DNA from 4 places in the Enterobacter sp. E14S genome. Region 3 is predicted to be linked to each of the others. Evidence: predicted binding sites of a transcription regulator. Region 3 holds the regulator's gene; each other region holds the start of a gene.
What was found. Region 3 encodes CRP, which controls carbon source genes, mostly activating them, when cyclic AMP is high. Its sites were predicted from a motif close to ATGTGANNNNNNTCACAT; they were not measured.
Positions count from the first base shown of each region.

Region 1: the regulator CRP is predicted to act here: its motif matches at 1,099-1,116, upstream of azuC (stress response protein AzuC).
Region 2: the regulator CRP is predicted to act here: its motif matches at 1,300-1,317, upstream of ompW (outer membrane protein OmpW).
Region 4: the regulator CRP is predicted to act here: its motif matches at 1,314-1,331, upstream of deoC (deoxyribose-phosphate aldolase).

Region 1 is NZ_JBVODQ010000001.1:1,090,205-1,092,406, reverse strand. It holds gene ftnA (non-heme ferritin) at 1-419, opposite strand, end outside; gene yecR (YecR family lipoprotein) at 624-962, opposite strand; gene azuC (stress response protein AzuC) at 1,197-1,280, shown strand; gene ACZ6J2_RS05190 (DUF2766 family protein) at 1,386-1,637, shown strand; gene ACZ6J2_RS05185 (anaerobic C4-dicarboxylate transporter) at 1,680-2,202, opposite strand, start outside.
Region 2 is NZ_JBVODQ010000001.1:838,152-840,353, forward strand. It holds gene yedE (selenium metabolism membrane protein YedE/FdhT) at 1-331, shown strand, start outside; gene yedF (sulfurtransferase-like selenium metabolism protein YedF) at 328-561, shown strand; gene ompW (outer membrane protein OmpW) at 604-1,236, opposite strand; partial or broken gene ACZ6J2_RS04045 (YkgJ family cysteine cluster protein) at 1,519-1,921, shown strand; gene ACZ6J2_RS04050 (YciC family protein) at 1,947-2,202, shown strand, end outside.
Region 3 is NZ_JBVODQ010000009.1:151,250-153,451, reverse strand. It holds gene ACZ6J2_RS17465 (OsmC family protein) at 1-260, opposite strand, end outside; gene crp (cAMP-activated global transcriptional regulator CRP) at 572-1,204, shown strand; gene ACZ6J2_RS17455 (YccS/YhfK family putative transporter) at 1,262-2,202, shown strand, end outside.
Region 4 is NZ_JBVODQ010000010.1:133,553-135,754, reverse strand. It holds gene ACZ6J2_RS18155 (YjjI family glycine radical enzyme) at 1-1,199, opposite strand, end outside; gene deoC (deoxyribose-phosphate aldolase) at 1,462-2,202, shown strand, end outside.

The DNA.
Region 1 (2,202 bases), on a different contig from region 3:
TTATCCAGTACGGATTTAAACAGCTTCTCTTCTTCGTGTTGCTCAGCGACGTACCACTGCAGGAAATTAAAGGTTGGGTAATCCTGGCTGGTCATCGCCGCATGAACCAGTTCGTTAATTTTCTGCGTGATCAGCTGCTCGTGCTCGTAGGTGGCGCGGAACAGTTCATCGAGAGAATTATACTCAGCGAAAGGTGATGTCACGGTTTCAATGCGCGGCAGGCTGCCCGTATCTGTCAGATAATCAAACAGACGCTGCATGTGGGTCATCTCTTCCTGAGCGTGACGACGCAGAAACGCGGCCGCACCTTCGAAGCTGTGGTAGCTGCACCAGGCGCTCATCTGCTGGTAGAGCAGGGATGAAAAAAGCTCAAGGTTCATTTGCGCGTTGAGCTTGTCGATCATTTCAGTTTTCAGCATGGTGATGCTCCGGGTTATTATTTCTGGTTCACAATGAGCGACACTATAATTTGTTATTTAATTATTTGCAAAACGTAAATTTTTTATTTTATTTATTTAAAATACGAATGGGAATAAAACGCATTGGCGATTTTTATAATTTATTAATGAGAATTGTTTTTGTTCGTAATGAAATATACTGCCAGCAAACGCTGGCAGCGTTGATTAATACCAGGGATTATTTGACTTAGGGTTAACGGCGTAACCCATACATTTATACTGGATAGTCACGCTCTCGTTCAGGCACAAAGAGCCGCTCGTCAGGGTACAGGTTTTGATGGGCTGACCATAGGCTGAAGCGGTGGCATACCCCATGCTCTGACACGCTTTTGCCGCCGTGCCGTTATTCACATACTCATCGGAATACGCATTTTGCAGCGCTGCCTGGCCGTAATCGAGGCGGACGATGCCGTTCGGCGCGTCGAGGCTGCTGACTTCAGCCTGGCGGTTGATACTACACCCCGCGAGCAGCAGGATTGTGCCGGCTACAATGACTCTTTTCATGGTTCGCTCTGAGTGGATGGAAATACCTTATCGTACCCGCAGATGCCCGCTGCAATGCCTGGAATAGCCGGACAATCTGCCCTCACTCTTCGCAACGGGTCAGAGTGGAGCGCTATCAGGCCAACCCCATATAAAAATGTGATGGGCATCACAAAATGATTGATTTTTGTGATAATGGTCATATTATAAGCACGTTGACAATAAAGTTGTATAACAAGTTAATGGAGCATCATCGTGAAACTGCGCAAAATCCTGAAAAGCATGTGGGCCAATTACTGCCGCACGTTCAAAGACGTGCCGCCAGGCGCCATGTTCTGATAAAAAACCTGCTTCGGCGGGTTTTTTGTACCTGCAGGCGATGAAGGGAAGATGTCAGGGGGCGTGTTTTGCTACTATGGCGGCCTTTAAATAAGGAGAAAGCCCATGTCACAAAACCTGAGCGCCGATCAGGAACTGGTCTCTGACGTTGTCGCCTGTCAGCTGGTTATCAAACAAATCCTTGATGTTCTGGACGTGATTGCGCCGGTTGAAGTGCGCGAGAAGATGTCTACGCAGCTGAAAAACATCGATTTCGCCAGCCATCCTGCTGCCGCTGACCCGGTTACGCTTCGTGCGATCCAGAAAGCCATCGCGCTGATTGAACTGCGATTCACGCCGCAGGGTGAATCCCACTAAAACAGGGGTAGGGGCGACAGCACGTGTCGCCCTTTGAAGCGGTTAAAAGAACGTCTGGACCAGCAGGTAGCTCGCCGCGCACGCGCAGCTTACTCCAATCAGCCCCGGCAGAATAAAGCTGTGGTTGATGATAAATTTGCCGATGCGGGTGGTGCCTGAACGGTCAAAGCCGATGCAGGCCAAATCACTTGGATAGGTCGGCAGGACAAAATAGCCGTAGGACGCCGGGAAAAAGGCGATCAGCATTTTCGGGTCGATGCCGAGCATGAGGCCCATTGGCGCAACGGCCGTCAGCGCAGCCGCCTGGCTGTTCACCAGTTTTGACACCAGAAACAGCACAATGGCATACGTCCACGGGTGGCTCTTCACCACGCCTTCCAGCGCCAGCTTTAACTCGTCGAGATGCGCCTGGAAAAAGGTATCGCTCATCCACGCCACGCCGAACACCGAGAAGATCGCGACCATACCGGCCTTGAACACCGCGCCGTTGGAAATGGCCGACGCATTGACCTTACAGCCCATCAGCATCACGGCGCCCGCAATTAACATCATCATCTGAATGACA
Region 2 (2,202 bases), on a different contig from region 3:
CGGCCTGCTGTTTGGCTTCGGGATTGTGCTGGCTGGGGGATGTGAAACCGGCTGGATGTACCGCGCCGTTGAAGGTCAGGTGCATTACTGGTGGGTGGGCCTGGGAAATGTTATCGGCTCGACGGTCCTGGCGTACTTCTGGGACGATCTGTCCCCGGCGCTTGCCACGAACTGGGACAAGGTCAACCTGCTGAGCACCTTCGGCCCTCTCGGCGGCCTGCTGGTCACCTACGCCCTGCTGCTGGTCGCTTTTTTACTGGTTGTCGCGCAGGAGAAACGCTTCTTCCGTCGCGCGAGTGTTAAAACAGAAACCCAGGAGAATGCTGCATGAAAGAGTTCGTGCCCGATTACCGTCTGGATATGGTTGGTGAACCCTGCCCTTATCCGGCTGTTGCCACGCTTGAAGCCCTACCGCAGCTCAAAAAAGGGGAAATTCTGGAAGTGGTCAGCGACTGTCCGCAGTCCATCAACAACATTCCGCTTGATGCGAAAAACCACGGCTACACGGTGCTGGATATCCAGCAGGATGGCCCGACCATTCGCTATTTGATTCAGAAGTGAGAAAGGATATGCGCCCCGTCGGGGCGCATTGAACGGCCGGGATTAGAAACGATAACCCGCAGAGAACATAAACACCCACGGATCCAGGCGAGTATTGATACTTTGCTGCTGACCGCCCGCCTTGAAGCGTACGTCCGTATCAATATCCATGTACCAGACCGAGGCGTTAATCAGCCAGTCGCGGTTAATCAGATAGTCCAGACCGACCTGCCCCGCCATACCCCATGAATCTTTCAGGCTGAGGTCAGTCAGACCGGCCTCTTTACCGGTATCGTTAAACTTCTCGTCAAAGAAGGTGGTGTAGTTTACACCGGCGCCAATATAAGGACGCACCTTGCTGCTGGCATCACCAAAGTACCATTGCGCCATCAGCGTTGGCGGTAAATGGTGAACCGTGGCGATATCACCCGTTGCGCCCAGACCCACGCGATGACGGAACGGCGTTGCAGCCAGAAGCTCAACACCAACGTTTTCCGTCGCCATATAGGTGAACGTTAACCCTAACTGGGTGTTATTACTGACGTTAAAACCGCCCATACCCAGCACGTTATCCGATCCTTCAGTTGGGCGAACCGTAGCCGAACCGGCACGAATAAAGAATTCGCCTGCTTCATGCGCATACGCGCCGCCAGAGAGACTGCTTAATACAAGGGCTGCCACCGCTAATTTTTTCATATCCGCTCCATCGTTGTGGTTTTAATCGCGGGTGAGAATATACTCACAAATGAGTAATAAGTGATCTGCTACAGATCACATTAAAACCAGTAACTTAACATTCATTGATCTGGATTAATTTTTTGTTACGCATCCAAAAGCGATAAGTTGTTTCCATGTCAATTTTTGGCATTTCACAGTTACAAAATTTTCCCTTTTCCCCCTCTTGCTCTTCCTCTGACGGCTGGATAATTTATCGCTCTCACAAGTTGATTTGATGCGTTCTTCTTTTGCAGGTGTGCCATGAGTGATATCAACCCGTGCATGACGTGCGGAGCCTGTTGTGCGTATTTTCGAGTCTCTTTCTACTGGGCCGAAGCCAGCGATGGCGGCGGTACCGTTCCGGTTCATCTCACAGAGCCGTTAACGCCCTTTCTGCGCTGCATGAGCGGCACAAACCAAAAGCAGGCCCGCTGCGTGGCGCTACAGGGCGAGCCCGGGGTCTCTACCCGGTGTTCCATCTATGAGGATCGGCCCAGCCCGTGCCGGGAATTTGCCATGTCGGGGGAAGATGGGCAGGTCAACGAAGCCTGCAATCGCGCCGGCGCGCGTTGGATTACCGCCGCTTTACAAAGATATGCTTTTCCATACAAGCCTTGATGCTGCCACAGCAGGTGCATCCGGTGTACAATTGCCGGCTAATTAACACCTGCAATACTCAAGGAGAGTGCATGTCTATCACGGCGAAGTCTGTCTACCGTGACACGGGAAACTTTTTCCGCAATCAGTTCATAACCTTTTTACTGATCGCGTTGCTATGTGCCTTTATCACGGTGGTGCTGGGCCATGCCTTCTCACCGAGTGAAGAACAGATTGCCAGCCTGAGCCAGGGCGACCATCTTGCCGGAAGCGTGGGGCTGTTTGAACTGGTGCAAAACATGACGCCGGAGCAGCAGCAAATTCTGCTGCGGGCGTCTGCCGCGTCAA
Region 3 (2,202 bases):
AGGTTAATATGGGTGAACAGGCGTGGCGCCTCTTCGCGACGTTCTGACGTGAGTTTAACCTCACAACCCGTCACGTCATGACGACCTTTTTGCAGAATCGACACCACATCAATTGCGCTGCATCCGCCTGCCGCCATCAGCACCATTTCCATTGGGCTGGGTGCTTTATCGCCGGAGTTACCGTCCATCAAAATCTGGTGTCCTGACGCGGACTCGCCCAGGAACGTTAAACCTTCAACCCATTTCACGCGCGCTTGCATATTCATTAACTCCAACGTTGCATTTTTGGTGACAGATTACGCGTGCGTTACATTTCTCGCAATGGAAGGCGACCTGCATCATGCTGAAGCGAGACACCAGGAGACACGCGGCGAAAGCTATGCTAAAACACTCAGGATGCTACAGTAATACATTGACGTTACACGTGTATGCAGAGGACATCAAACTTTACTGGCTGCGAAACGTTACGGTAGCCGACTTCCCAGGGTATGGGTAAGAATTCGATTGCAACCCCAGAGTCCGGATGCATCTGATGACTCTGGTGACAGCTTATAACAGAGGATAACAGCGCATGGTGCTTGGCAAACCGCAAACAGACCCGACTCTCGAATGGTTCTTGTCTCATTGCCACATTCATAAGTACCCATCGAAGAGCACGCTGATTCACCAGGGTGAAAAAGCGGAAACGTTGTATTACATCGTTAAAGGCTCGGTGGCAGTGCTGATCAAAGATGAAGAAGGGAAAGAGATGATCCTTTCTTATCTGAACCAGGGCGATTTCATCGGTGAACTGGGCCTGTTTGAAGAGGGCCAGGAACGTAGCGCCTGGGTTCGTGCAAAGACAGCATGTGAAGTGGCTGAAATTTCTTACAAGAAGTTCCGTCAGCTGATTCAGGTTAACCCTGACATCCTGATGCGTCTTTCTTCCCAGATGGCGCGCCGTCTGCAGGTCACGTCAGAGAAAGTGGGTAACCTCGCCTTCCTGGACGTTACCGGCCGTATCGCACAAACCCTGCTGAACCTGGCGAAACAGCCAGACGCCATGACCCACCCGGACGGTATGCAAATTAAAATTACCCGTCAGGAAATTGGTCAGATCGTCGGTTGCTCCCGTGAAACCGTGGGTCGTATCCTGAAAATGCTGGAAGATCAAAACCTGATCTCCGCCCACGGTAAAACCATCGTGGTCTACGGAACGCGTTAATTCCGCTTAAACGGCGTGCCATCGCAAGGTGTCACGCCGTTTTTGTCTCTACTCCCCATGTGGCGCAGGCTGATCTATCACCCGGAAGTTAACTACGCACTGCGACAAACGCTGGTGTTGTGTCTTCCTGTGGCCATAGGCCTGATCCTCGGACATCTTCAGCAAGGCCTGCTGTTTTCCCTCGTGCCCGCCTGCTGCAACATTGCCGGTCTGGACACGCCGCATAAGCGCTTTTTCAAACGCCTGATTATCGGTGGCTGCCTGTTTGCCGGGTGTAGCCTCGCCGTACAACTCCTGCTCGCCCGGGATATCCCGCTGCCGCTGATCCTGACCGTGCTGGCGATGACGCTCGGCGTCACGGCGGAAATCAGTTCGCTGCACGCCCGCCTGCTTCCCGCTTCGCTGATTGCGGCCATTTTCACGCTGAGCCTCGCCGGGAACATGCCGGTGTGGGAGCCGCTGCTGATCTACGCCCTGGGGACATTATGGTACGGGCTGTTTAACTGGTTTTGGTTCTGGCTGTGGCGGGAGCAGCCGCTGCGTGAATCCCTGAGCCTGCTCTATGTGCAGCTTGCGGATTACTGCGAAGCCAAATACACCCTGCTCACCCAGCATACCGACCCGGAAAAATCCTTACCGCCGCTGCTGACGCGCCAGCAAAAGGTGGTGGATCTGATAAGCCAGTGCTATCAGCAGCTGCATATGCTCGCCGCCAACAAGAACCACGAGTACAAGCGGCTGCTGCGCACCTTCCAGGTCGGGCTGGATCTGCAGGAGCATATCTCCGTAAGCCTTCACCACCCGCAGGAGGTGCAAAAGCTGGTCGAGCGCAGCCACGCCGAAGCGGTGATCCGCTGGAACGCGCAGACCGTCTCGGCACGTCTGCGCGTGCTGGCCGATGATATTCTCTATCACCGTTACCCGACGCGCTTTAACATGGAAAAACAGCTGGGCGCGCTGGAGAAAATCGCCCGCCAGCATCCCGATAACCCGGTCGG
Region 4 (2,202 bases), on a different contig from region 3:
TCCGGCTCGTCGCCGTAGGGCAGGCGCGCGCCCGGCGTGGTGCCCGAATCGGAACTGATCCCCGACTGCGCGTGAAGCATCGCGCGATGCTTCCAGCCATGCTTCACCGGCGTGCTTTCAACGAACGCCGCAAGCTGTTCGCTGATGCGATAGCCCAGCGCGTTGGCCTGTTCATCCTTTCCGTAGCGTCCCGCTATTCCTGCTTTCTCACAGAGCGTATTCACCGCTTCCGCCAGGCCGTACATGCCAAACATGGGTACAAACCGTTCCGCATCAATCAGCCCCTCTTTTACCAGGAAGCTATTCTCAAAGAAGCCAGATTGCTCGTACAGGAAACAGCAGCGCGCATCGATGATGGCAATTTGCTGCTGGCAGTAGTGCGGGAGCGTGCGGGTGAAGAAGTTTTCAATGGATGTGCTGCGTTCAGCAATGGCTTTGAGGTTAAGGCGCACCAGGGTGCTGCCGCCGCCTGCAAGCGGCAGGGAGTTGTAACAGCTCACCACGCCGTAACGGCCTTTTGTGAAAATTTTATCATTCATCGGGCCATTAGAAATATGCGGTTTGCTGCATTCACAAATGTTTTTCGCCACCTCAAGCAGCAGGTCGTCCGGGGTGATATCGGGATCGTAGATAAAGGTCAGGTTCGGTGCGACCTGCTTCAACTCTGCGTCGGCACGCAGAATGGCACGCGTGACGGGCGTATCTCCAGGCCCGATGTTTACGTGCATAAACGCGTCCGGCAGCGTACGGTCGAGATAACGCCAGAAACGTTTTATTCGGCTATCGATCTCTTCTTGTGTTAGAATTCTAACATATGGAGTTAATATCGCATCAAGCTGACCGAGATAGACCGGCATCGATGTGACGGACGGAACATGATGGTAGAGGATGGTTAACAGCGAGAGGGCGTCGTCGAGATCTTTCGCGCCTTCCAGCTCCAGCCACGCTGAACCGTTAGCCAGAAATTTTGCGTAATCCGGCAGAACGTAACGGGGTTTGTAAGGCGCATGGCCTTCGAACATGTCGCAGATAAACCCTTCGTCCAGTGCGGCTCGTGCGGCCTCAGGAAGCGCCGGATAAGGCAGGTTGTTCTCCGCTTCCAGCGCCAGAAAATGACGTTTTTGTTCCGGGGTTAACACCGGGCTTGTCACAATGTGCTGGCAACGTTGTTGCAGGGCGTCGGGGCTGGAGTGGGGCATAGTCGCTTCCTTGAGTGTTCTGCGGGTGATGAACGGATTGTAGGAAGCCAGCCTGTCGGGGCTTTTGATCCGACAGGGGGTATCGCTGCTTTAGTCGGCAATTTACGCGCTAAAGCTTGAAGAAGATCTCATTACAGTAATGCAAATTTGTATGCAGTTTTCATTAACTGTGATGAATGTCGAAGTGTGGAAGCGGGTGAATGTTAGAATACTCACAGACCCGCAAGGTAAAATTTATACGGCACTGCCGTTGGAGAATGTTATGACCGATTTAACTGCAAGCAGCCTGCGCGCGTTGAAACTGATGGACCTGACCACCCTGAACGATGACGACACCAATGAAAAAGTCATCGCCCTGTGCCATCAGGCGAAAACGCCGGTGGGTAACACCGCAGCCATCTGTATCTACCCGCGCTTTATCCCGATTGCCCGTAAGACGCTGAAAGAGCAGGGTACGCCGGACGTGCGCATTGCAACCGTAACTAACTTCCCGCATGGCAACGACGATATCGAGATCGCGCTGGCAGAAACCCGCGCGGCGATTGCTTACGGCGCAGACGAAGTTGACGTGGTGTTCCCGTACCGCGCGCTGATCGCCGGCAACGAGCAGGTCGGTTTTGACCTGGTGAAAGCCTGTAAAGACGCGTGCGCGGCGGCAAACGTGCTGCTGAAAGTGATCATCGAAACCGGCGAGCTGAAAGAAGAGGCGCTGATTCGTAAAGCATCTGAAATCTCCATCAAAGCCGGTGCGGATTTCATTAAAACCTCTACCGGTAAAGTGCCGGTGAATGCGACCCCGGAAAGCGCGCGCATCATGATGGAAGTGATCCGCGACATGGGCGTATCCAAAACCGTTGGTTTCAAACCTGCGGGCGGCGTGCGTACTGCCGAAGACGCGCAGCAATTCCTGGCGATTGCCGACGAGCTGTTTGGCGCCGACTGGGCGGACTCCCGTCACTACCGCTTCGGTGCGTCCAGCCTGCTGGCTAGCCTGCTGAAAGCG